DNA from 3 places in the Bradyrhizobium sp. USDA 4501 genome. Region 2 is predicted to be linked to each of the others. Evidence: riboswitches for the same ligand, from Rfam matches in the RefSeq annotation. Region 2 holds a riboswitch; each other region holds the start of a gene.
What was found. A riboswitch is a leader RNA that binds a small molecule or an ion and turns the genes downstream of it on or off. The one in region 2 is predicted to bind cobalamin.

Region 1 (7,368 bases), 3.7 Mb from region 2:
CGACGGCGTGGTCAGCCTGAGCAATGGCTGCATCTGCTGCACGCTGGAGGGCGCCCTGCTGCGCACGCTCGCCACGTTGCTGCGGCGTGATCCGCGTCCCGAATTCATCGTGATCGAGACCAGCGGGATCGCCGATCCCGCCGACATCGTGCGCAACCTGATGGATCCCGTGATCTGGAAGGAGGCGCCGCTGGAGACCGTGCTGTGCGTGGTCGACGCGACGCAGCCTGCGGCGATGCTGAACGATGCGCTGCTGCGCTCGCAGCTCCGGGCGGCGGATGTGGTGGCGCTGAGCAAGGTCGATCTGACTGACGCCGCTGCGTGCGCCGCGATCCGCGACGCCGTGCGCGCGGTGCGTCCGGCGGCCGTGGTGGTCGATGCCTTGCATGGCGAGGTGCCGGCCGCGCTGCTGTTCCCAGCGGACCTCGATCATGTGTCGGCGCCGCGCGAGACCGCGCCGCGACGGCCGTCGTCCGATCGCTTCGACACGCTGAGCTGGACCTCGGAGCGGCCCGTCGTGCTGCCGCGCTTGCAGCAGGCGATCGGCAGACTGGCGCCGAAGCTGGCGCGGGCGAAGGGATTGTTCGAGACGGTGGAGCAGCCCGGGCGGCTGACCGTGCTTCACCTCGCCGGCGGCCGCGCGACCTTGGCTGCGGGCGGCGTGCCGTCGCCCGGCGTGCCGCGCACGCGCATCGTGTTCATCGCCGAGATGGGTGCGCTGTCGCGCGCGGAGATTGATGAGGTGATGCAGGGATGCGTCGAGGCTCAGTGACGCGAACCTACGTTTCCCGTCATACTGAGGTGCGAGGGAAGCGGCGTCTCGAAGGATGAATCGGCCACCAGCCGGGCCGTGCATCCTTCGAGACGCGCGTGCCGCGCTCCTCAGGATGACGGGTTGCCTTTCGGCGTCAGCCCTCGACGTCGCTGTGTCATCGCCGCAGCAGCATCTCGCAAAGCATGTGTGCGACAATCGCATCGAATTGACAGCCTTGCCGGCACCACCTATCGTTTTTGCCGACGGTTCCCTTCGGGGATCAAAAGGGAATGCGGTGCGAGGGTAACCCCAATGCCGCAGCTGTCCCCGCAACTGTAAACGGCGAGCCTTTCGTCAATTTTGCCACTGGGCCATCGGCCCGGGAAGGCGTCGACAGGCGATGACCCGTGAGCCAGGAGACCTGCCGTCAGTCGTGGTCACACGCGAGCACATCGGGCGGGGGCGTCCTGGTGGGATCGGAGCACTGCCTTTTTTGGCAATGCGCCAGTCCACGTTCGCGGTGACGTGCCACGTTACCGCGAGTCCTTTTCATGTCTCCGTCCTCTCCCGTTGCGCGCAAATGGCGCCTCGGTCTTCTCTGCTCCCTGTCATCATTGTTGTTGCCGGTCGAAGGCTCGGCACAAACGCCGCCACCAACCAGACTCGATCCGATTGAGGTCGCGCCTTCCGCTGCGGCAAAGCCGAAGCCTGCGGCGCGCAGCCGTGACATGACCGCTGCGGCGCGGCCACGGCCGAGGCCTGCAACAGCCGGCAACGCCCCGCGCGTCGCGGCGTCGGGCGTACCGGGATCGGCATCGCCGACGCTCAATGCCACCACGCAGGGCGGCACCGGCAGTCGTCTCAACCTGACGCCGCTGCAGACGCCGGCCAGCGTCGAGATCATCACGGCGCAGACCATCGCTGAACGCGGCCAGCATAATGTGCTCGATGCCGTCACCCAGGACGCGGCCGGGTTCGTCGCAACGCCGGCGCCAGGCAATGGCGGCCTGTCGTTCAGCACCCGCGGCTTTGCCGGCAGCAACTCGGTGATGACGCTGTATGACGGCACGCGCTTCTATATCGGCTCCGGCACGCTGACGTTCCCCTATGACACCTGGTCGACGCAGCGCATCGAAGTGCTGCGCGGCCCGGCCTCGGTGCTGTACGGCGAAGGCGCGATCGGCGGCGTCATCAACGTGATTCCGAAGAAGCCGCAGAGCACGCCCTATAACGAGGCCGAGGTTTCGCTCGACAGCAACATGACGCGGCGGCTCTCGGTGGACAGCACCGGTCCGATCAATCCCAATGTGTCGTACCGCATCAACGCCACCGGCAACATGTCGGACAGCTGGGTCGATCGCGACAAGACCTCGAACGCGGTGGTCTCCGCTGCCGTGCGGGTGCAGGCGTCGGACAATCTCGCCTTCACGCTCTCGGAAGATTACGGCGATCGCAGCCCGTCGCGCTATTTCGGCACGCCGCTGATCAACGGCGCGATCCAGGACGCGCTGCGTTTCAAGAACTACAATGCAGCGGACAGCGCGATCCGCTATCAGGACAGCTGGACCCGGTTCAAGACCGAGTGGGACGTCGCCGACGGCATCAAGGTCAACAACACGCTGTATTACCTGACCAGCGAGCGGCACTGGCGCGACATCGAGAACCACACCTGGAATCCGAAGACCCAGCTGATCGATCGCACGAGCTATATCGAGATCTTCCACGACCAGAAGCAGCTCGGCAACCGGATGGATACGACCTTCAGCGGCCACGTGTTCGGCCTTGCGAACCAGGTCGTCGCCGGGTTCGACGTCAACCGGATCGACTTCACCCATACCAACAACTCGCCCTATGGCGGCGCGTCGTCGGTCAATCCTTATGTGTTCGATCCCGGATCGTTCTTCGCCACGACGACGGCGACCACGCCGGGCTTCAACGCGATCGTCAATCAATACGCGCTGTTCGCCGAGGATCGGCTCTCGCTGACCGATCAGTTGTCGCTGGTGACCGGGGTCAGGTATGATCGCCCCGGAGTGGACCGCACCGACTACAAGACGCCGGCAAACAGTTTTGAGACGACGCTATCGGGCACTAGCTGGCGCGCGGGCCTCGTTTACGAGCCGATCAAGAACCTCGCGTTCTATGGCCAGTACGCGGTCGGCGTCGATCCGGTCAGCAATCTGATCTCACTGTCGACCACGCAGAAGACATTCCAGCTTGCGACCGGCAAGCAGACCGAGATCGGGGTCAAGCAGTCGTTCTGGGGCGGCCGCGGCGAGTGGACGCTGGCCGCCTACGAGATCGTCAAGACCGGGCTCACGATTCCCGATCCCGGCAACCCTACCGGCGGCGTGGCATTGCAGATCGGCCAGCAATCATCCCGCGGGGTCGAAGGATCGATCGGGCTCGCGCTGAACGACGGCTGGCGCGTCGACGCCAATCTTGCGCTGTTGCGCGCCAGATACGACAACAACAGCCAGGTGGTCGGCGGCAAGATCGTCAGCTTCAACGGCAATGTCCCGGTCAACGTGCCGCAGCAGGTCTCGAATGTCTGGCTGACCTGGGATTTCGCGCCCAACTGGTCGGTCTATGGCGGCGTGCAGATCGTCGGTGCGATGTACTCCGATCTTGCCAACACCCAGCTGCGTCCGGGCTACAATGTGGTCAATGGCGGCGTCAGGTGGAAGCCGGATGACCGCACCACGGTCGCGTTCCGCGTCTACAACCTGTTCGACAAGGCTTACGCGGCGACCTCGAACGGCACCGGGCAGTGGCTGCTAGGCATGCCGCGTACCGCCGAATTGTCCGTCAACGTGAAGTTCTGACCATGCGCAACGCTCTGATCCGGCGCGGGCGGCGGTGGCTCTATATCGTCCATCGCTGGATCGGCATTGCGACGTGTCTCCTGTTCGCGATGTGGTTCATCTCCGGCCTTGTCATGATGTACGTGGCCTTTCCGCGCCTTACCGACAGCGAGCGCCTCGCCGCGCTTCCTGTCATTCCCTGGAGCAAGGTGCGGGTCACGCCTGATCGCGCGATGGCGATCGCAGGTGTCGAGCGTTATCCGCGTGACCTGCGGCTTTCGATGATGGACGACACGCCCGTCTATCGGGTGACCGCCTGGAAGGCAGGGACGATCACCATTTCGGCGACCGACGGCAGCGTGATCGACCGGATCACGCCCGACCAGGCGCTGGCCATTGCCGCTCATCATCCGCATGCCGTGCAGCCTCGCTTGATCGAAACGATCACGCGCGACCAATGGTCGGTGACCGCGCGCTTCGATCCGTTGCGGCCGCTCTATCGGATCGGCCTCGGGGACGCCGATGGCACCGAACTCTACGTTTCCTCGCGCACCGGCGAGATCGCGCTCGACACCACGCGGCGCGAGCGCGTCTGGAATTGGCTCGGCTCGATCCCGCACTGGATCTATCCGACCGTGTTGCGCAAGGACGGCCCGCTGTGGCGGGATGTGGTGCTGTGGATCTCGGGTGTCTGTCTTGTCGTCGCGGTCACCGGCTTCTGGATCGGCGTCCTCCGCCTGCGGCTGATGCGCCGCTACGCTGATGGCGCCGTCTCGCCCTATCGCGGCTGGATGGCCTGGCATCACATCGCCGGCCTGGTCGGCGGCATCTGCGTCTTGACCTGGATGTTTAGCGGCTGGCTGTCGCTCAATCCCGGTGGCGCGTTCTCCGGCCGCGGCGTCACCCGCGAGATCGCGATCGGCTATAGTGGCCATGACACGGCCGACATCGTCGCCGGCTTCCAGTCGTCGCCATCGATGCCTGCGGTGGAGGCCCGCTTCGTCTGGATCGGCGGACACCGGTTAATGTTGCTCGACGACGGCAACGGCGGCCGCAGCATCGCCGATCCTGTGACCGGTGCGCGGATGCCCCTCTCGCGCGACGAGGTCATCGCTGCCGCCCGACACGCAATGCCCGGCGCTGCGATGACATCAGCGCGGCAGCTCGATGAACCCGACGCCTATTGGTACACGCTGCACCAGGCGCGCGAGCTTCCGGTATTGCGGATCGGGTTCGACGATCCCGCCCGCACCTGGCTGCACATCTCCCCCGTCACCGGCGAGATCCTCGAGCGCAGCGACGACAGCCGCCGGTCCTACCGCTGGCTGTTCAACGCGCTGCACAGCCTCGATGTCCCGCTGCTGCTGCGCATCTGGCCGGCGCGCGACGTCGTGGTGTGGCTGCTATCGGCGGCTGGTACGATTATCTCGATCAGCGGGATCGTGATCGGGTGGCGCCGGTTGCGGCGGCGGAAGGTACGAGGCAGGCGCGTGTCGGCGCGCCTCGTGCGCACACCCCCGTAAGGCGCGATTACTTGGCGGTCAGGTGCACGTCCGGCGCCGGCCGATCGGGGGCCCATTCCAGTGCAAACCGCTGACCGGCGATGATCTCATAGGTCGAGAGCTTGGATGCGACCGCATCGCGGAAACGGAGATAGGCATCGCGCTGCCGCCCGTTCGAGCGGGCCGCGGCCAGATTGAGCCATTTGTAGGCCAGCACGAAATCCGTCGGAACGCCGTGACCCTTGTCGTACATCAGGCCGAGCTGGGCCTGCGCGAACGGGTCGCCCTGCACGGCGCCGCGATAGTAGCAGTCGGCGGCGGCTGCGTAGGCCTGCGGCACGCCGAAGCCGTGCTCATACAAGAAGCCGAGCATGCCGAGAGCGCGCGGATTGCCGCGCTCGGCGGCCGGCGCGAGCTCCCGAGCCGCCCGGACATAGTCGCCGCGATGGAAGGCGGCCGATCCGCGCGCGACGCTGTCGGCGCTCGCGACAGAGGCGGTCATCGCCCAAAGCGCGATCGCAAGCGAAGCCGAGAGGCCCGTCCGTTGTGCGAGAACGCGGCGCATCCTGCTGCCCGGCTCAGTGATAGCTGGTGGTGATCGGCGCATTGGTCGATGTCGTGGCGATGCTGCCGCGCAATTTCGATCGAAGCTCCTCGGCCACAGTCTGGGCGTCGGAGCCGTTGCGGATGATCTGCGGGCGGATGAAGATGATCAGCTCGGTACGCTGGGTGCCGTTGCTCTGATGTCCGAAGGCGTCACCGAGGCCCGGAATCTGGTCGAGCACCGGAAGCGCGTTGCGGGCGCCGCTCTGCTGTTCGCTGATCAGGCCGGCCAGCAGCACGGTCTGACCGTTGGCCACCGAGATCTGGCTCTTGACCCGTCGCTCCGAAACGGTCGGCGTCAGGTTGACCGTGCTGCCGCTGCTTTGGGGAACGTTGCTGATCTCCTGCTCGACATCGAGCCGCACGGTGCCGTTCACGCTGACGCGTGGCGAGACCTTCAGGATGATGCCGGTGTTGCGATAGTCGATGGTGTTGACGACGGTGTTGCTCGTGGTCAGCACCGTCGCGCTGCCGGTCGAGACCGGGACGACGTCGCCGACCTGCAGGGTCGCGACCTGGTTGTTGATCACCACCAGCGAGGGATTGGACAGCACCTTGACGCTGGTGACGGCGTGCAGCGCATCCAGGATCAGGCTCGGCTGCGTTGCATTTCCGATCAGGAAGTTGAAGCCCGGGAAGCTCTGGTTGATGAAGGCATTGGTGAGCGACCCCGCGACCGAGACCGCGCCGGTGGTCGCGTCGGTGGTGGTCGCGGGAGCGGAAGTGGCCTGGGTGCCGAGGATCGAGCCGGTGTTCGGCTTCAGGCCGAGGTTCTGGCTGGTGAGATAGGTCTGCACGCCATAGGACAAGGTGTTGTTGAGCGTGACCTCGGCGATCGTCGCGTCGATCGCGACCTGGAGCTGCGGCTCGTCGATCTGCAGCAGGGTCGACTCGATAATGCGGTAGTTGGCCTGGTCGGCATAGATCAGGAGATTGTTGTTCACGACATCGGGCGTGATCCGGACGTCCTGCATGACGGGCTGCCCGTTGCCGCCGCCGGCACCGCGTCCGGCATCCAGCGCGGCATTGTTGCCCTGGCCCGGATTGTTGGGATTGTTCGCTTGCCCGCCGGCGCCGAATCCCTGGCCAAGGCCCTGGCCTGTTGCGCCTGTCCCCGACGTGCCGCGGGATGCGAAGCCGCTCATGCCTGAATTCGCGCCGTTGTTGTTGTTGAGCGACAGACGGTCGGCGACGCTCGAGGTCGACGAGGTGCCGGAGCCGGGCGCGAGCTGGCTGTCGGCACTGTCGAGCAGGTTGCCAGACGATCCGCCAAGGAACATGTCGGTCAGGACCCGCGCGATCTGGCGCGCATCGCCGTATTTGACGCGGTAGACATGGACCGAGGTGCGCGCCGTGTCGTTGCGGTCGAGGCGCTTGATCCAGGTCGCGGCCGTGTGCAGCATGTCGGGCTTCTTGGTCACCACCAAAATCGCGTTCAGGCGCGCGATCGGCATGAACTTGATGACATTCTGGCTGAGGCCGTTCTCGCCGGAATCGACGATCTTCTCCAGCTCGGCAATGACAGGCGCGGGCGAGCCGCTCGAGATCGGGAAGATGCCGACGGATTGGCCGCGCATCCAGTCGACGTCGAAACTGAGCACGGTATCGACCGCGGTGCGGCGCTCGGCGCCGGTGCCCTGGATCAGCAGCAGGTTGCGTGTCGTGTCGGCGCGGATCGCGCCCGCCCTGGTGGCGAAGCTGTCGG
Region 2 (7,368 bases):
GATCCACGACCGCCGCGCGCGCCGGTGTGCTCAATCTCCCCGAAACTCGTCAGCTTCTCGAAAGCCAAGCATCTTAGACCTTCTCTCTCGATGTCGAGCCGCTTAGACCGAACCGGTGGCAGTACTGGCGGGCGGATCTGCAAGGGATTGCACAGAAGGAGAGCTGCATGGATTTCAATGAGATCAACGGCGGCGGATCCCAAGGGTCTCCAGGAGAGTACGCCTGGACACAAGAGGATCATGATCTATTTAATCGGATCATCAATGAACCCGGTCCATTGTCGTCCGCCGTGCCCGAGGAGGCGGCATACGATGTCTCATTCGCCGTTCCCCGCAAGTTTTCCCACGGCACCCAATCCGCCCCGGGGCAAATGGTCGAGAGACTGAACCACTTGGGTCTCCTGCCTGACGCCGACCAGCCGAGTATGACCTATGAAATCAAAGGGCATCGCTATACGGCCGCGATGCACGCCTCCAGCGGCGTGCGTCTCATTCATAACCCTCCGGAGGACCAAAATATTGGAGCCGGGCCGGCGGGGCTACCAGATTTCGGAGCATTCATCTTCGAGACGTCGCGTAGAGGTTTTCCGCTTCCGGAGCAGTGGGCGCCCCCAGCCCTACTCGAGAAGCTGCAGGAAACGGGCTTCATGCCTAGTCCAAACAACACAACAACCATTGCCCTCAACGGCCGAGCTTACAATGCAGAATTAATGGAAGGAGGGTTCGTTAGGCTCAGGCGGGCTGGGTGAGACACCGGGGATAGAACCGGCGGAGCCGGCCGCTACAGTCTTGCGGTCATTCGGTTCCAACTGTGTCGACTGTTCATCGCTCAGCAACCGACTGCCGCGTGCCGCCAGCGAGTGGACAGCATCGGCCCCTGGTGGATCGCGGCTTCAGAGAGCCGCCGAAGCGTCGGCATGGACCAGTTCCGTGAGATCGCCGTCGGCATCGTCTTCGAACGGGCCATAAGGCCACAAAACAATTACGCGAAGGAGAGCCTCTCCACGGGCGGCGATGGCCGCGGCTGAATCCGGGTGGCCGTCGCAGCGCTGCTGCAGACAGCGATAATGAACACCGTCGGCCGCGATATCGTGATTCCTGGTGCTGGCCCGCGCGTTGCCAACACACGTACGAAGAATATGACCAGTATCAGGAGACCACGCAAAACATTATCCCGAAGCTATGACAATCGTGAAGCGGATCACGTCCGGTGTACTTGATGCAGCCCGATGGACCTACAAATGCCGGCTGGGCGAGCGCGAGAAGGCACCAGCGTCAGCCCAATACGTCGACCCTGCCGGTTTCGAGCCGATATAGACCGCCGATGATCTTTAGTGTTTTCTGCTCAACCGCCGGGTTCAGGATCGGGCTGGCGGATTTGAGTTTATTGACGTTATCGATCACGTTCTGCCGGATCGCATCGGCGGAGCTATCACCTGGTTGGTGGCCCGACCCTCTCACGGCAGGCGCGAGCGCGCTGACGAGGGAGCGCATATGTCCCGGTGCCGGCTTGCCTTCGTCAAGCGAGTTGATCGTGGCGTCTATCGCGCCGCAGTGATCGTGACCGAGTACCAGGATCAACGGCGCGTTCAGTACGGCAACCGCATACTCCAGGCTAGCTAGCGTGTCATCATTGACGAAGTTACCGGCGATGCGGCATACGAATAAATCACCAAGTCCGCTGTCAAAGGCAAGCTCGGGCGCTACCCGCGAATCGGCGCAGCTCAGAACCGCCGCATATGGATTCTGACTATCGACTAAAAGTCGGCGCTCGCGTTCCAGATCGCGCCCTCGCGACACGCTCTGCACATAACGATCGTTACCCTCCATCAGCCGCTTCAACGCAGCATCGGGCGAGAGCTGATTATCCGGCTTCGGCGGCGCTGCTGCTTGCTTCGCCTCGACAATGTTGCCGCCAAACGGCACGACAAATGCCGAAATAGCGAACAGCAACAGCGAGCGGCGCGAAGGCGCGAGCTTGGTCGGATGGGGATTGCCCTGTGAACGGTCTGCATACATGGATAGGACCTCTATCGCGCGGCTCTATGCCACCCCATGGCTTCGGCCTCGTTTTCGCTGCAGAACCAGCGTTCAGCCGGTTTCTTCGTCATGTCGATTTGTCCGTAACTGAGTTGCCCAGGAGAGTGATACGTGCGCTCGCCGTTACGTTCGACGGTGCCCTTTATCAGGCAGTCGGGCGAGGGTGGGTCAGATAGCAGAGCGGATCCGAGCAGGAGTTCCTGGGCATCGTTCGGCACCGAGCTCGCGCCGACAATGATCGTGCTCTTGTTGCGGCGGCGCCAGTCCCAGGGGGTGATGAATGCCCCCGACCACAGGCCGGCAAAGGCGCTGCTCGCCGCCACCTCATTAATGACGTAAACATGGGCGGATGGCTCGGATGACAGTGCCCAACCGGAGCTTACCATCCAGGCGTTCACGTCCTGGCCCTCGATGAAGCAACTGCCAAGAGACCTACCGTACTTGTCTACTCCTGCGGTCTGACAATCCCATATTCGTCCTTTCGAGTAGTTGATAAGGGCGTCGCGAGCCGCTACCCCGCAGGCCCATTTCCGGCCATGAGCATCCAGGCAAATCTGATCAGTCTCGGGGGCCTCGATACCCGAGAGCCGAATTCGCGTTCGTTCGATCTCTATCGTATTGGCGTCGAGGATTTGGGGAGCACCGCTCAGTTTCGCCGCGCAAACAGGAGACGCGATGATGGCGAGCAATGCTGCCATCATTACGCGGTACTTCATCCTAATATCCCTTCGCTCATGGTTCATCGGCTCACAAAATCGCAGCGATCCGGTGTCGTCACAGCCGACTGCTTGACTGCACATACGTCATCGGGTCTGCATCGTTCGACGATGCTGTTGTGGAGGCTTGCTTATATTTTCAGCCTACGACCTGACGCTGGGTGAGATTCAAGAGATTTCTTTGGGGGCTTTCTTCGATGTGCTTCTGGCATCTCCAGCTGCCCCTCCCTCTCCCCCGACATGTCTCCTGCTCTGGACCTGAAGGAAGAGATCCCGCATGTTTCAGCGCTGCACTCGCGACCCAGGAATACGGCTCTTGGTACGCCATTTCTCCAAAGGCTCGGAAGAAGCGGGGCGCTTCGCCGCCGAGCGGAAGAAGCGGCGATGCTAGGCCTCCTATGATTGTTATCGTTCGACAGGGCTACGCGAGGTTCATCATGGTGGGGAAAGCGGAAGTCGGGACAACTCACGATAAGAGTGATTGCTCAAAAGAGATCGGCCTCCCGCTTGATCCTACGCTACAAAACCACCATGCTTGACTCACACGGTGGCCTGTATCTGCGACCGTATCCGCAACAAACGCTGCGCGAATGACTCCGACAACGCCTGACTGGCCTTCGATGCTCGAATGGAAGAAAGCAAGAAGCTCGGCATAATGGCGGCGTGGGGACTGACGCGGTCGGCTTTACGGGCTTGCGGTGCCAAGGCGTCCCCGCATTGTTGCGAGCGGCGATCCGCATGCCATTTCAGAGCGATGAATTAAATTTTCCGGCGGATGGATCTTGGTGTGGGGCCGAGGCGCTCAACGCTCATGAGTAGCGCTGCCACCCTGATCAGTTCTCGATGCCCTTCGCACCCCCTCCAACGCGTCCCGTTCATTTTGATCTATGTGATGGAACCAGGACCCCGGAGGAAAAGTCGCAATCCTCTTGGCAAGGAAGGATTGCGGCTCCCAATCGTGTCCCTCGCGCTTGTCGAAGGTGATGACCCCATTTTGGGTGAAATAGCGGGGCCCTGGTATGTTGCAGTTCACCAACAGCAGAACGCGCCACCGGTCTTCTTTCTCGGTCGGCTTGTCATTTGTCGCTCGAACGTAATCCACGATTACAGGTTCGATGATATGACAGCGGCCGTGCCGGAGCAGATCGCCGAGCTTGCCTTGCGCAGTCGCGACAAAGTTGAAATTGACCGGATTATGCAGAAAACGAAGGTTTGCGTCTTTTTCGCCGTCGGTGACTTCACTGGCGATGAGTGAAAGCGCCAGGGCGCGCCAGCCGAGTTCGATAGGCTTTGCATAGGGAGACGCAACTTCAATCTTTCCGTCGGTCCCGACTTTCCAGGTAATAACGTAATGTTCGTCTGATCTGTTATCCTGATGCCTGGTCCAGGAAAGGTAAACATACTCAGTGTGGTCGACGCTTTCGGCGATTCCCCAGTTTCGAGGGACGAATTGCGCCACTTTCGAAACTTTGGAGACAATGTGCTCGATTGTCTCACCGTCTCGCGCTCGCCAGGTTGACTTGACTCGTTCGACGAGCGCGCTTTCGACGGCTCGCGCAGTGTTGCCCGTCGCAACAAGCCCAGCAACGAAAATTAGCGATTGACAGAGGCAAAGCACGCCTCTTGCAGACATTCTCTTCATAACGGCCGGACCATCGATTTTTCATCCACACGTCAAAGCGGCAGCCTTCAATGCTATGCTCGATCGGAAGAAGTTAGCGGCAACGTGACGCGGGCACCTGCCGATGTCCCGCGCGAGCAGGCGCTGTCCCCTCGGGTCACGCGCCGCTAACTTCAGTGGGCCAGCCACAACCCCAATTTGCTGTGCTGGACCTGCCCAGGAGGAGAAGCCTGGGCACCCTTGAGCTTGCATTCTTCGTGCCAGGAAATAGCCGGCAAATCCCGCCAGATTCGTGCAGTGTTTGTCGGCTTTCCGACCTACGCTCGTTTCTATGTTTCCATTCAGCCGATCCGCTCGAGCTTGTTCAGCTTTTGTCGTGCCGATCTTCGAGGCCAAAGCGAAGGCCGCTGCCGATTTACGGATGAGAAATCGGGGCGCACTTTGGAGTGCTGTTGAACCGTCTGGTCCGGCGCGGTCACCCGAACGCCTGCGATCGCTATCGGCTTGTAATGATGATAAGCAAAACCACTCGTCACCGCCGGGCGTGTGGAATCGTCGAAAGCGCGTTCTGGGGCAGGCAGATGATATGGTGCGCGGGTTTCTACCTACGCGCACGATGTTGCAGTCCGCTCAGTCCAGCTGCCTCGGCTCCGCATTCATGGTGGGATGACCGTTTCCAGTCGCGACACGCGGCAAGCGAGAAACGATCAAGTCGCGCTAGCTTCCTCTTGAGTTGCTCAACATTCTCGAGAGCAGTTGTCTGACGGATTGATTCATGAACTCTTACCAGCCCCCGAACGGGCCGACCGCAAAGAGGGTGACAGCAAGGACGCCGACAGCGCTCCAAACAGCCATTGTCATTGCGGGCCTTCCGGTGTTCGTCGAGGCGAATCGATATGCATGCCCGAGTATTAGCGTCATCAGAGACCGCAAATCGCCTACCAGGATTGGTTGGCTCGTAGATCAATATGGCGACCGGTTGCTGATGGAGTTTTCGCAGGTGTGTTGTCCCTGGCGCGGCTCTTGACTGTCGAGAGACCGAAATACACTCGAAGCGCCGCGACCTGCGCCTTCGACAATCCTTTCGACACATATATTGCAGACTGCGTCTATTGGATAAGCTTCCAATCGCGTGATCAACTTTCGACGTTTATCATTTTGAGTCACTGATGATGGCAGCATTGACGTGAGAGAGTCATCTGAGAGGTTGACGGAAGAGGTCTCTTGCCGATAATCCAAATCGTAGAGGTTCTCCGGTCCCGCTGGATTCGGAGCTAAGAGGGAAGCCGGTGAACATGCCGGCGCTGCCCCCGCAACTGTAAGCGGCGAGCCGCCGTCCAACAAAGTCACTGAAGCCCGTGCGGCTTCGGGAAGGCCGGACAGCAGCGATGACCCGCGAGCCAGGAGACCTACCTCGACCACATATACGTCCACGGGCGGGGTGTCCCGGTGGTGCGCCAAGCCGCCGCCGCTCGGGCGATCCTGCTTGCGTCCGCCTTGGCCTTTGCCCCCAACTACGGGGTTAGCGCTATGTCTCTTCTCTCCCTTCCGGTTGCCACGCTTGGAACGCCTCGGATCGGTCCAAGACGCGAGCTCAAACGCGCGCTTGAAAGTTACTGGGCCGGCGCAATCAGCGAACAGCAATTGCTCGAGGCCGCAGCTGGCCTGCGTGCTGCGAACTGGGCCCGCCAAAAATCCCTCGGTGTCACCGTCATTCCGTCCAACGATTTTTCGTTGTACGACCAAGTGCTCGACACCTCTGTCATGGTTGGTGCCATCCCGGAAGTCTATGCGTCGAAAATCGAATCGGTTTCGCTCAAGACGTACTTCGACATGGCGCGCGGTTCACAATGCGATCGCCAGAATACGAGTTGCGGCCACGGATCGGGCGGATCTAGCGCGCCCGCACAGGAGATGACCAAGTGGTTCGACACCAACTACCACTACATGGTTCCTGAATTTCATCAGGGACAGAGGTTCCGCCTATCCTCTCGCAAGCCTATCGAGGAGTATGAGGAAGCCAAGGCCCTGGGGTTCCAGACGCGCCCTGTCCTGATCGGGCCGGTCACATTCTTGAAGCTTGGCAAGAGTGCGGATCCCGCGTTTCAGCCGCTGTCTCTCCTGGATGAGCTAATACCGGTCTACATCGAGGTTCTGCAAGAACTAGGCAAAAGGGGAGCAAGCTGGGTTCAATGCGACGAGCCCTGCCTGGTCCTTGATCTGGAGGAGGAAGCGCGAAGATCTTTGCTGCGTGTCTACGATCGGCTCGCCAGGGAAGTACCAGACGTCAAGATCATGGTCGCGAGCTATTTCGGTGATCTCGGCGATAATCTGGACATAGCTTTGAACATGCCCGTTGCCGGACTGCACGTGGATTTGGTTCGCGCACCGAATCTGTTGAGCCGGATCATTGCTGCGCGGCGAAGTGATCTCGTCATGTCTCTCGGCGTCGTCGACGGACGAAATGTATGGCGGTCGAACCTGTCGACGCTCCGCCAGCAACTGGATCCCGCCATTGCGAAGCTGGGCAGGGATCGTGTTCAGATCGCTCCGTCCTGCTCGCTGCTCCATGTGCCCGTCGATGTTGAACTGGAGACCGGACTTGCATCCGATCTCAAGAGTTGGCTTGCCTTTTCGGTACAGAAGATGCGTGAGCTTGCGATCCTAGCGCGGGCGCTCGCGGGTGATAAGAATGTTGCTCAAAGTCTTGCTGAATCGCAGTTGGCCGTGACGGTCCGCCGGACTTCACCAAAGATCCGTGATGCCAATCTCGCGGTGCGGATGCGAGCGATCGACGAAGCCATGCGCCGGCGTGCCAGCCCATTTGTCCATCGGGCCGAGATCCAACGCAAGCGCTTTGGACTACCGGCCTTTCCTACCACGACGATCGGATCCTTCCCGCAAACCCCAGAGGTCCGTAATGCCCGCGCGGCACATTCGCAAGGCGTCATGAGCGACGAGCAATACGACAAATTTCTCAAGGAGGAGACT
Region 3 (7,368 bases), 1.1 Mb from region 2:
GCATCGATCAATGCATCGACCGGCGCCGTGTCGCCGGCCGCGAGGTAGGAACGATAAAACGTCACCAGCACGCGCGGCCGGCCGTCCGGTGCCGGCAACGCCGTGATGGCACCGCGCCGGGAATCGTAGACGCCGATCTCGGGAAGATCGATCTCGCCGACCACCGGCCCGGCATAGAGTCCGGACGCGAGCGCCAGCTGCGCGATCACGGCCTGCGCGGCAACAGGACCGCCCTTGTCGCACAGCACCTTGAGGCGGCGCAGCGTCGAGATCGGCAAGGTCGAGAATTCATCGAGTCGCTGATCGTCGCGGCCATCGGCCGGCAGCACGACCAGGGCAATGCCGCGCTCCTTCGCCAGCCGATGCACCGCGGCCAGCCCGTATGACCAATAGGGCTCGCCGCCGATCAGCCGCACCAGAATGCCGCGGGCGTGCGAGAGCGTCCGCTCGATATAGGTATCGACCGACAGCGGATGGCGCAGCTCCGCGAGATTGGCGAGCCGCAGCGACGGCAGCGCAGCACGGCCGCGCCGCCAGCCGGCCGCGAAGGCAGCAAGATCGCTGTCGGAAAACGACAACACCACGAGATCGGCCGGATCCTGGCCGAGGTCCCTTGGCGTCGCGGTCTCCTCAAGGCCGCGGCTCTCGCGGAAGACGACGTGCATCAGACACCAAGCCGTGCCCTGATCGCGGCTTCATCGATGTCGGCATGTTCGCCGATCACGACGAGCTTCGACTGCCGCGCCCGTGCACCCCAGGGCATGTCGAACTGATGCCGCACCCGCTCGCCGACCGATTGCACCAACAGCCGCATCGGCTTGCCTTCGACCGCGATGTAGCCCTTGGCGCGCAGCACGTTCTGCTCGCGCGCCAGCCCCTTGATCGAGGCGACCAGCGCGTCGACATCCGAAACTTCCGGAAGATCGATCACGACGGAATTGAAATCGTCGTGCTCGTGTTCCTCCTCGCCATCGTGATGCGACGGCCGCGCCGCGAGATCGCTTTCCGCCGCCGCCCCGAGCCCGAGGATCACGCGCGCGTCGATCGTGCCGTCGACGACGGGCAACATCGGCACCTCGCGCGGCATCTCGGCCGCGATCACCTCTTTCGCTGCCTTGATCCCCTCCGCCCCCGCGAGGTCCGCCTTGGTCAGCAGCACGATATCGGCACATGCGATCTGGTCCTCGAACACTTCCGACAGCGGCGTCTCGTGGTCGAGATTGTCGTCCGCCGCACGCTGCGCATCCACCGCGGCCGGATCAGGCGCAAAACGGCCGGCGGCGACGGCCTCGGCGTCGGCGAGCGCGATCACGCCGTCGACCGTGATCCGCGAACGGATCTCCGGCCAGTCGAACGCTTTCAGCAGCGGCTTCGGCAGCGCGAGCCCGGAAGTTTCGATCACGATGTGATCGGGCTTCACGTTCCGCGCCAGCAACTGCTCCATCGCCGGGATGAAATCATCGGCGACGGTGCAGCAGATACAGCCATTGGCGAGTTCGACGATGTTCTCGGCCGGACAATTGGCGTCGGCGCACGACTTCAGGATGTCGCCGTCGACGCCTTCGCTGCCGAATTCGTTGACCAGCACCGCGAGCTTCTTGCCGTTGGCATTGCGGATCAGATGCTGGATCAGCGTCGTCTTGCCGGAGCCGAGAAAGCCGGTCACGACGGTGACCGGAATTTTGGCGAGCGTGGTCATTCTGCGGCCTCCGGCACGACGGGAAGAGGTGGAATGCGGGCGAGCGATTGCTTGCGGAAGATTTCCGGACGGCTGCGCCACGGCACGATGCCGTCGGGCGCCGCCGCATAGGCGGAGGCACCGGCGATCACATCCGCGGCATTATCAGCGGACAGTCGGCCGTAGACATAGGACCAGCGCCCCGGCGCGCTGAGCGCGACCGAGCAACCCTGGCTGCAGGCCGACAGGCATGCGACGGGAACCAGATTGACGTCATCAGGCACGCCGGCCTCGACAAGCGCGGCATGCAGGCGTGCACCGGGCGCGAGCTCACGTTCCGCCGGCGTCCGGCCGGCGCGGCAGGTGATGCAGACATGAAGTGTAACGCTCATCGCCCTTCCTGGATTGACAGCGGGAAGCGATGAGGCACACGAACCGATTTTGGACAGGTTCGTTCCCCGTCGCGGAACACCCCGTCCGCCGGTTTCACAACATGCTGCGTTGGCAGGTCTCCCGGCTTGCGGAGCAGGTTTTACCCTTCGATGCCCACCTTCCCGACTCCGTATGGAATCAGTGGCTTGGGCATCTCTCCGGTCACGGTCGCGGGGGCGGCTGCGCTTCGGGCCCGATTTAGCGGAGCCCTATCGCATTCCCTCTTCGCCTGTCGTAGGACAGGAACCAACGCAGGACCACCATTCGTCCAAGCCTCGCACTTGTCAAGCCGAAGGAATGTGATGACTTCTGATGGAAAGGACGCTGAAGACGGCGCCGTCGGCACCGATCTTTCGCCGGATGCGCGCCACGCGGACAAGATGGCGAAAAAGAAGGCCGCCCGCGACCGCATCATGGCGACCAAGAGCGGTGAAAAGGGCCTGATCATCGTTCATACCGGCGCCGGCAAAGGAAAATCGTCCTCCGCGTTCGGCATGATCGTGCGCTGTGTGGCGCACGGCTTTCCCTGCGCCGTGGTGCAGTTCATCAAGGGCGCCTGGGATACCGGCGAGCGCCGCCTGCTCACCGGGCATTTCGGCGATCTCTGTCAATTTCACGCCATGGGCGAAGGCTTTACCTGGGAGACGCAGGATCGCGCCCGCGACATCGCGGCAGCGCAAGCCGGCTGGGAAAAGGCCAAGCAGCTGATCGCAGACCCGAGCCTGCGCATGGTCGTGCTCGACGAGATCAACATCGCGCTACGCTACGACTACCTCGCGATCGCCGATGTCGTCGACTTCCTGACCACGTCGAAGCCGCCGATGACCCATGTCGTGCTCACCGGGCGCAACGCCAAGGAGGAGCTAATCGAGATTGCCGATCTCGTCACCGAGATGACGCTGGTAAAGCATCCGTTCCGCTCCGGCATCAAGGCCCAGCCGGGCGTCGAGTTCTGACGGGCATCACGATGGCGCGCGCATTGATGATCCAGGGAGCCGGCTCGGACGTGGGCAAATCGCTCATCGTCGCCGGCCTCGCCCGCGCCGCCAGACGGCGCGGCCTGCGCGTGCTGCCGTTCAAGCCGCAGAACATGTCGAACAACGCCGCCGTGACCGTCGATGGCGGCGAGATCGGCCGCGCACAGGCGTTGCAGGCGCTCGCCGCCGGCGTCGAGCCGCACACCGACATGAACCCGGTGCTGCTGAAGCCCGAGACCGATGTCGGCGCCCAGGTCATCGTGCACGGCAAACGGATCGCCACCGCACGCGCGCGCGAATATGCCGGCATGAAACCATCGCTGATGGGCGCGGTGCTGGAGAGTTTTGCGCGCCTGAAGCAGCGCGCCGATCTGGTGCTGGTCGAGGGCGCCGGCAGTCCCGCCGAGGTCAACTTACGCAAAGCCGATATCGCCAATATGGGGTTTGCACGCCGGGCCAACGTGCCCGTGGTGCTGGTCGGCGACATCGACCGCGGCGGCGTGATCGCGCAACTCGTCGGCATCAAGACGGTGATCGACCCTGATGATGCCGCGATGTTCCAGGGCTTTGTCATCAACAAATTCCGCGGCGATCCGACATTGTTCGACGACGGCTATCGCCTGATCGAAGAACGCACGGCGTGGCGCGGCTTTGGCGTGCTGCCCTGGTTCGTCCGCGCCGGCGAGCTTCCGGCGGAAGATGCGCTCGGGCTCGGCGAGGCGCGCAAGCCCGGCCAGCACAAGATCGCATTCCTTGCGTTGTCGCGGATCGCCAATTTCGACGACCTCGATCCCCTGAAGCTCGAGCCCGGCGTCGATCTCGTGATGGTACGTCCGGGCGAAGCCATCCCGGGTGATGCGAAGCTCGTCATCCTGCCCGGCTCGAAATCGACCCGCGGCGATCTCGCCTTCCTGCGCGCGCAGGGCTGGGACATCGACCTCCTCGCGCATCATCGCCGCGGCGGCCATGTCCTCGGCCTGTGCGGCGGATACCAGATGCTTGGACACAGCGTCGCCGACCCTGAAGGGATCGAGGGGCCCGCCGGCGAAACACGCGGCCTCGGGCTGCTCGATGTCACGACCACCATGACCGAACACAAGACGCTGACGCGCGTCAGCGCGGTGCATGCTGCGACCAGCCAGCCGATCAACGCCTATGAAATCCATATCGGGCGCACCGACGGCCCGGATCGCGCGCGGCCTTTTGCATCACTCGACGGTACGGCTGAGGGCGCGGTTTCCGCAGATGGGCGCGCTCACGGCAGCTATCTGCACGGCCTGTTCGCCTCGGACGAATTTCGCAAGGCTTTCCTCGCGCAACTCGACATCGCGGCGGCTGATCAGCCCTACGGCGCCAGGGTCGAGAGCGCGCTCGACGCGCTTGCCGAGCACATCGAGACCCATCTCGATGTCGAAGGCCTGCTCGCGCTGGCGCGTTAAAGCGAGATGATTCCTTCTCACCTCGCCCCGCGTGCGGCAGGGGTGTCCGGGGAATGATTCACTGTGTCGCGGTGCATGCTCGGCAGGACCGAGGCAAATCGGTCTTTTCTGGTTGTCGAGACACAGAGGGCCGAGCATGCGATATCGCGGTAGCATTTTTGGAAGGCTGCTTGAACCGATCAATCGACGGCAGTTTCAGACGGTTGTGGATCGTCTGGACGGGGATGCCTACGACAAGTCGTTCAGGAGCTGGGATCATCTGGTGGCGCTGATCTATGCCCAGCTTAGCGGCAACAGCAGTCTGCGCGGGGTGGTGACTGGCTTCAACGCCAATTCGCAGCATCACTATCACTTGGGAACCGGCAAGCTGTCGCGCTCGACGTTGTCCGATGCCAATGCCCGCCGTCCGATCGGCATTTTCGCGCAAACCTTTGCGGCGCTGTCGGCGATGGCGCGTCGCCAGCTGCGGAGTGAAGGCATGGAGATGGTGCGTCTGATCGACGCCAGTCCGATCCCGCTCGGCAAGGTCTGCAGTTGGGCGACGTGGAACGGCCGCATCCGCGGCATGAAGCTGCATGTCGTCTACGACCCAAGGAGCGATGTCCCGACCTGCGTCGAGATGACGGCCGCGAACGTCAATGACATCGAGATCGGCCGACAGACCCCAATCCAGCCCGCCACCACCTATGTGTTTGACAAGGGCTATTGCCGTTTCGACTGGTGGCAGAAGATCAATGATAGCAAGGCTTTCTTCGTTACCCGGGCGAAGACGAGCATCCGTCTTCGCTCGCTCAGGCATCGCGCCATCCGCAAGCGTAACGGGGATGGCTTCGAAATCCTTGCCGATGACGAGGTGAAGCTCACCAGCAAGGGCGATTCGCGCCTTCCAATCCCGCTCCGCCGCATCAAGATCAGACGCGAGAAAGGCGGCAAGATCACACTCCTGACCAACGACCTTGCCCGTAGCGCCGTCGAGATCGCCGCCCTCTACAAGAGCCGATGGCAAATCGAGCTGCTGTTCCGCTGGATCAAGCAGCATCTCGATATTCGCAAGTTCCTCGGCGCCAACGACAACGCGATCCGCCTTCAGGTGCTCGCTGCGATGATTGCCTACCTGCTGCTGCGCATCGCCGCTCACACCAACTGCATCAAAATGCTCCCGCTCAGGTTCGCCGAACTCGTCGGCCAGCTCCTGCTCACGCGTCGATCCCTCGCTGCCATCGACAAACCTCCGCCCATCAACCCCAGCCGTCGGAAATCAACCATCTCACCTGACCAGATGGAGCTCCGCTATGCCTGAATTTCCCCGGACACCCCTGCCGCTTGCGGGGAGAGGTCGGAACGCATCGCTAGATGCGTTCCGGGTGAGGGGGAGTCTCCGCAACCGCAGCTGTCGCCGAATATGCGGATGCGGCCCCTCACCCCAGCCCTCTCCCCGTAAGAACGGGGAGAGGGAGCGCAGCGCCGTCGCAATCAGCGCGACAACACGGCGGAAAGGCGCGACCACTCGGGCTCACTGCCCGGCAAGCCGAGGCGCAGCCATCCCGGTTTCTGCTGGAAGACCCGCGACCAGATCTGCGCACGGGCAAGTTTCTCCTGCGCAGCCAATGCATCGCCCGTCTGGTAGAGCCGGAACAGCAACGTGCCACCGAGCAGCGTCCAACCCTGCGATCGCGCTATTGCATCGAGCCTGACGCAGTCGTCCGCGAGCCGCGCGGCCGTGGCCTTGGCCCAGTCGTGATCGAGCAACGCGCGCCGCCCGATCGCGATTGCTGCTCCCGAAACCGGCCATGGGCCCGCCCTCGCCGCAAGCGCGGCGACGTCCGCCTCGCTGCCGATCGCGAAGCCGAGGCGCAAGCCGGCAAGTCCGTAGAACTTGCCGAATGAGCGCAGGATCAGCAGCCCCGCGTGTCCTGCTTCCGGTGCAAGGGACAGGTCAGGAACGGCGTCCGCAAAACTCTCGTCGATGACGAGCCGGCCAACGCGCGGCAGCAGTGCCAGCAACTCGCGCCGGTCATGGCGTCGTCCGTCGGGATTGTTCGGATTGACGACGACGGCGATGTCCGCTTCCGCCAGCGCGGCGAGATCGGACACCTCGGCGACGTCCCAGCCGGCGGCCGACAACACCGCGGCATATTCATTGTAGGTCGGCGCCAGAATCCGCGCCCGCCCCTTGAGCGCCAGATGCGGCAGCAACTGAATCGCGGCCTGCGCACCACCCATCGCCACGATCGGCGCCTTGGTGACATAGGCCTGCCGCGCAGCGTCGTGCAGCGATTCAAGATCGGATCGCGACGGCAACGCGCTCCATTGCCGCGGCTCGACATCGACCAAGGGATACGGCACCCGATTGATCCCGGTCGACAGGTCGATCCAGTCGTCCGCGGCGCCGCCGAAGCGCTGCTGGGCGACATCAAGGTTCCCGCCGTGCTCACGCATGCGCCGCACCTTCACGCCCGCGCCAGGGCGACAAACGCCGCAGCCAACAGCACCATGGCGTAGCGATAGAGTTTCAACCCGGTGAGGACATCAGCTGCAGCCGGATCGCGCGCCCCCTCGTTCAGCCAGGGCTCATCGGCGACGTGCCCGTGATAGATGCGGGGACCGCTGAGCCGCACGCCGAGCGCGCCGGCCATCGCAGCTTCCGGCCAGCCGGCATTCGGCGAGCGATGCCGGCGCGCATCGCGCAACATGCATGACCACGCCTGCGAACGGTTCGGCGCGAGCAGCACGAACAGAACACCCGTCAACCGCGCCGGAATGAGATTGGCGAGATCGTCGATCCGGGCGGCTGCCCAGCCAAAGGCTTCGTGCCGCTCGGTGCGATGACCGATCATGGAGT

Region 1: it holds a riboswitch for cobalamin, as region 2 does, so the genes downstream of both, ACVWZM_RS24725 (TonB-dependent receptor) here and metE (5-methyltetrahydropteroyltriglutamate--homocysteine S-methyltransferase) in region 2, are expected to answer to the same signal.
Region 3: it holds a riboswitch for cobalamin, as region 2 does, so the genes downstream of both, ACVWZM_RS03105 (DUF1636 family protein) here and metE (5-methyltetrahydropteroyltriglutamate--homocysteine S-methyltransferase) in region 2, are expected to answer to the same signal.

The regions. Positions count from the first base shown of each region.
Region 1 covers NZ_JBSSEX010000001.1:5,426,799-5,434,166, forward strand. Annotated here, with positions in the region: gene ACVWZM_RS24720 (CobW family GTP-binding protein) at 1-772, shown strand, start outside; cobalamin riboswitch at 1,002-1,197, shown strand; gene ACVWZM_RS24725 (TonB-dependent receptor) at 1,306-3,579, shown strand; gene ACVWZM_RS24730 (PepSY domain-containing protein) at 3,582-5,081, shown strand; gene ACVWZM_RS24735 (tetratricopeptide repeat protein) at 5,089-5,562, opposite strand; gene gspD (type II secretion system secretin GspD) at 5,639-7,368, opposite strand, start outside.
Region 2 covers NZ_JBSSEX010000001.1:1,746,896-1,754,263, reverse strand. Annotated here, with positions in the region: gene ACVWZM_RS08160 (hypothetical protein) at 168-749, shown strand; gene ACVWZM_RS08155 (carbonic anhydrase) at 1,276-2,019, opposite strand; gene ACVWZM_RS08150 (thermonuclease family protein) at 2,031-2,756, opposite strand; gene ACVWZM_RS08145 (nodulate formation efficiency C protein) at 3,559-4,215, opposite strand; cobalamin riboswitch at 5,607-5,808, shown strand; gene metE (5-methyltetrahydropteroyltriglutamate--homocysteine S-methyltransferase) at 5,908-7,368, shown strand, end outside.
Region 3 covers NZ_JBSSEX010000001.1:653,190-660,557, forward strand. Annotated here, with positions in the region: gene cobN (cobaltochelatase subunit CobN) at 1-665, opposite strand, end outside; gene cobW (cobalamin biosynthesis protein CobW) at 665-1,699, opposite strand; gene ACVWZM_RS03105 (DUF1636 family protein) at 1,696-2,070, opposite strand; cobalamin riboswitch at 2,165-2,376, opposite strand; gene cobO (cob(I)yrinic acid a,c-diamide adenosyltransferase) at 2,413-3,066, shown strand; gene ACVWZM_RS03115 (cobyric acid synthase) at 3,078-4,526, shown strand; gene ACVWZM_RS03120 (IS4 family transposase) at 4,663-5,826, shown strand; gene cobD (threonine-phosphate decarboxylase CobD) at 6,000-6,965, opposite strand; gene cbiB (adenosylcobinamide-phosphate synthase CbiB) at 6,977-7,368, opposite strand, start outside.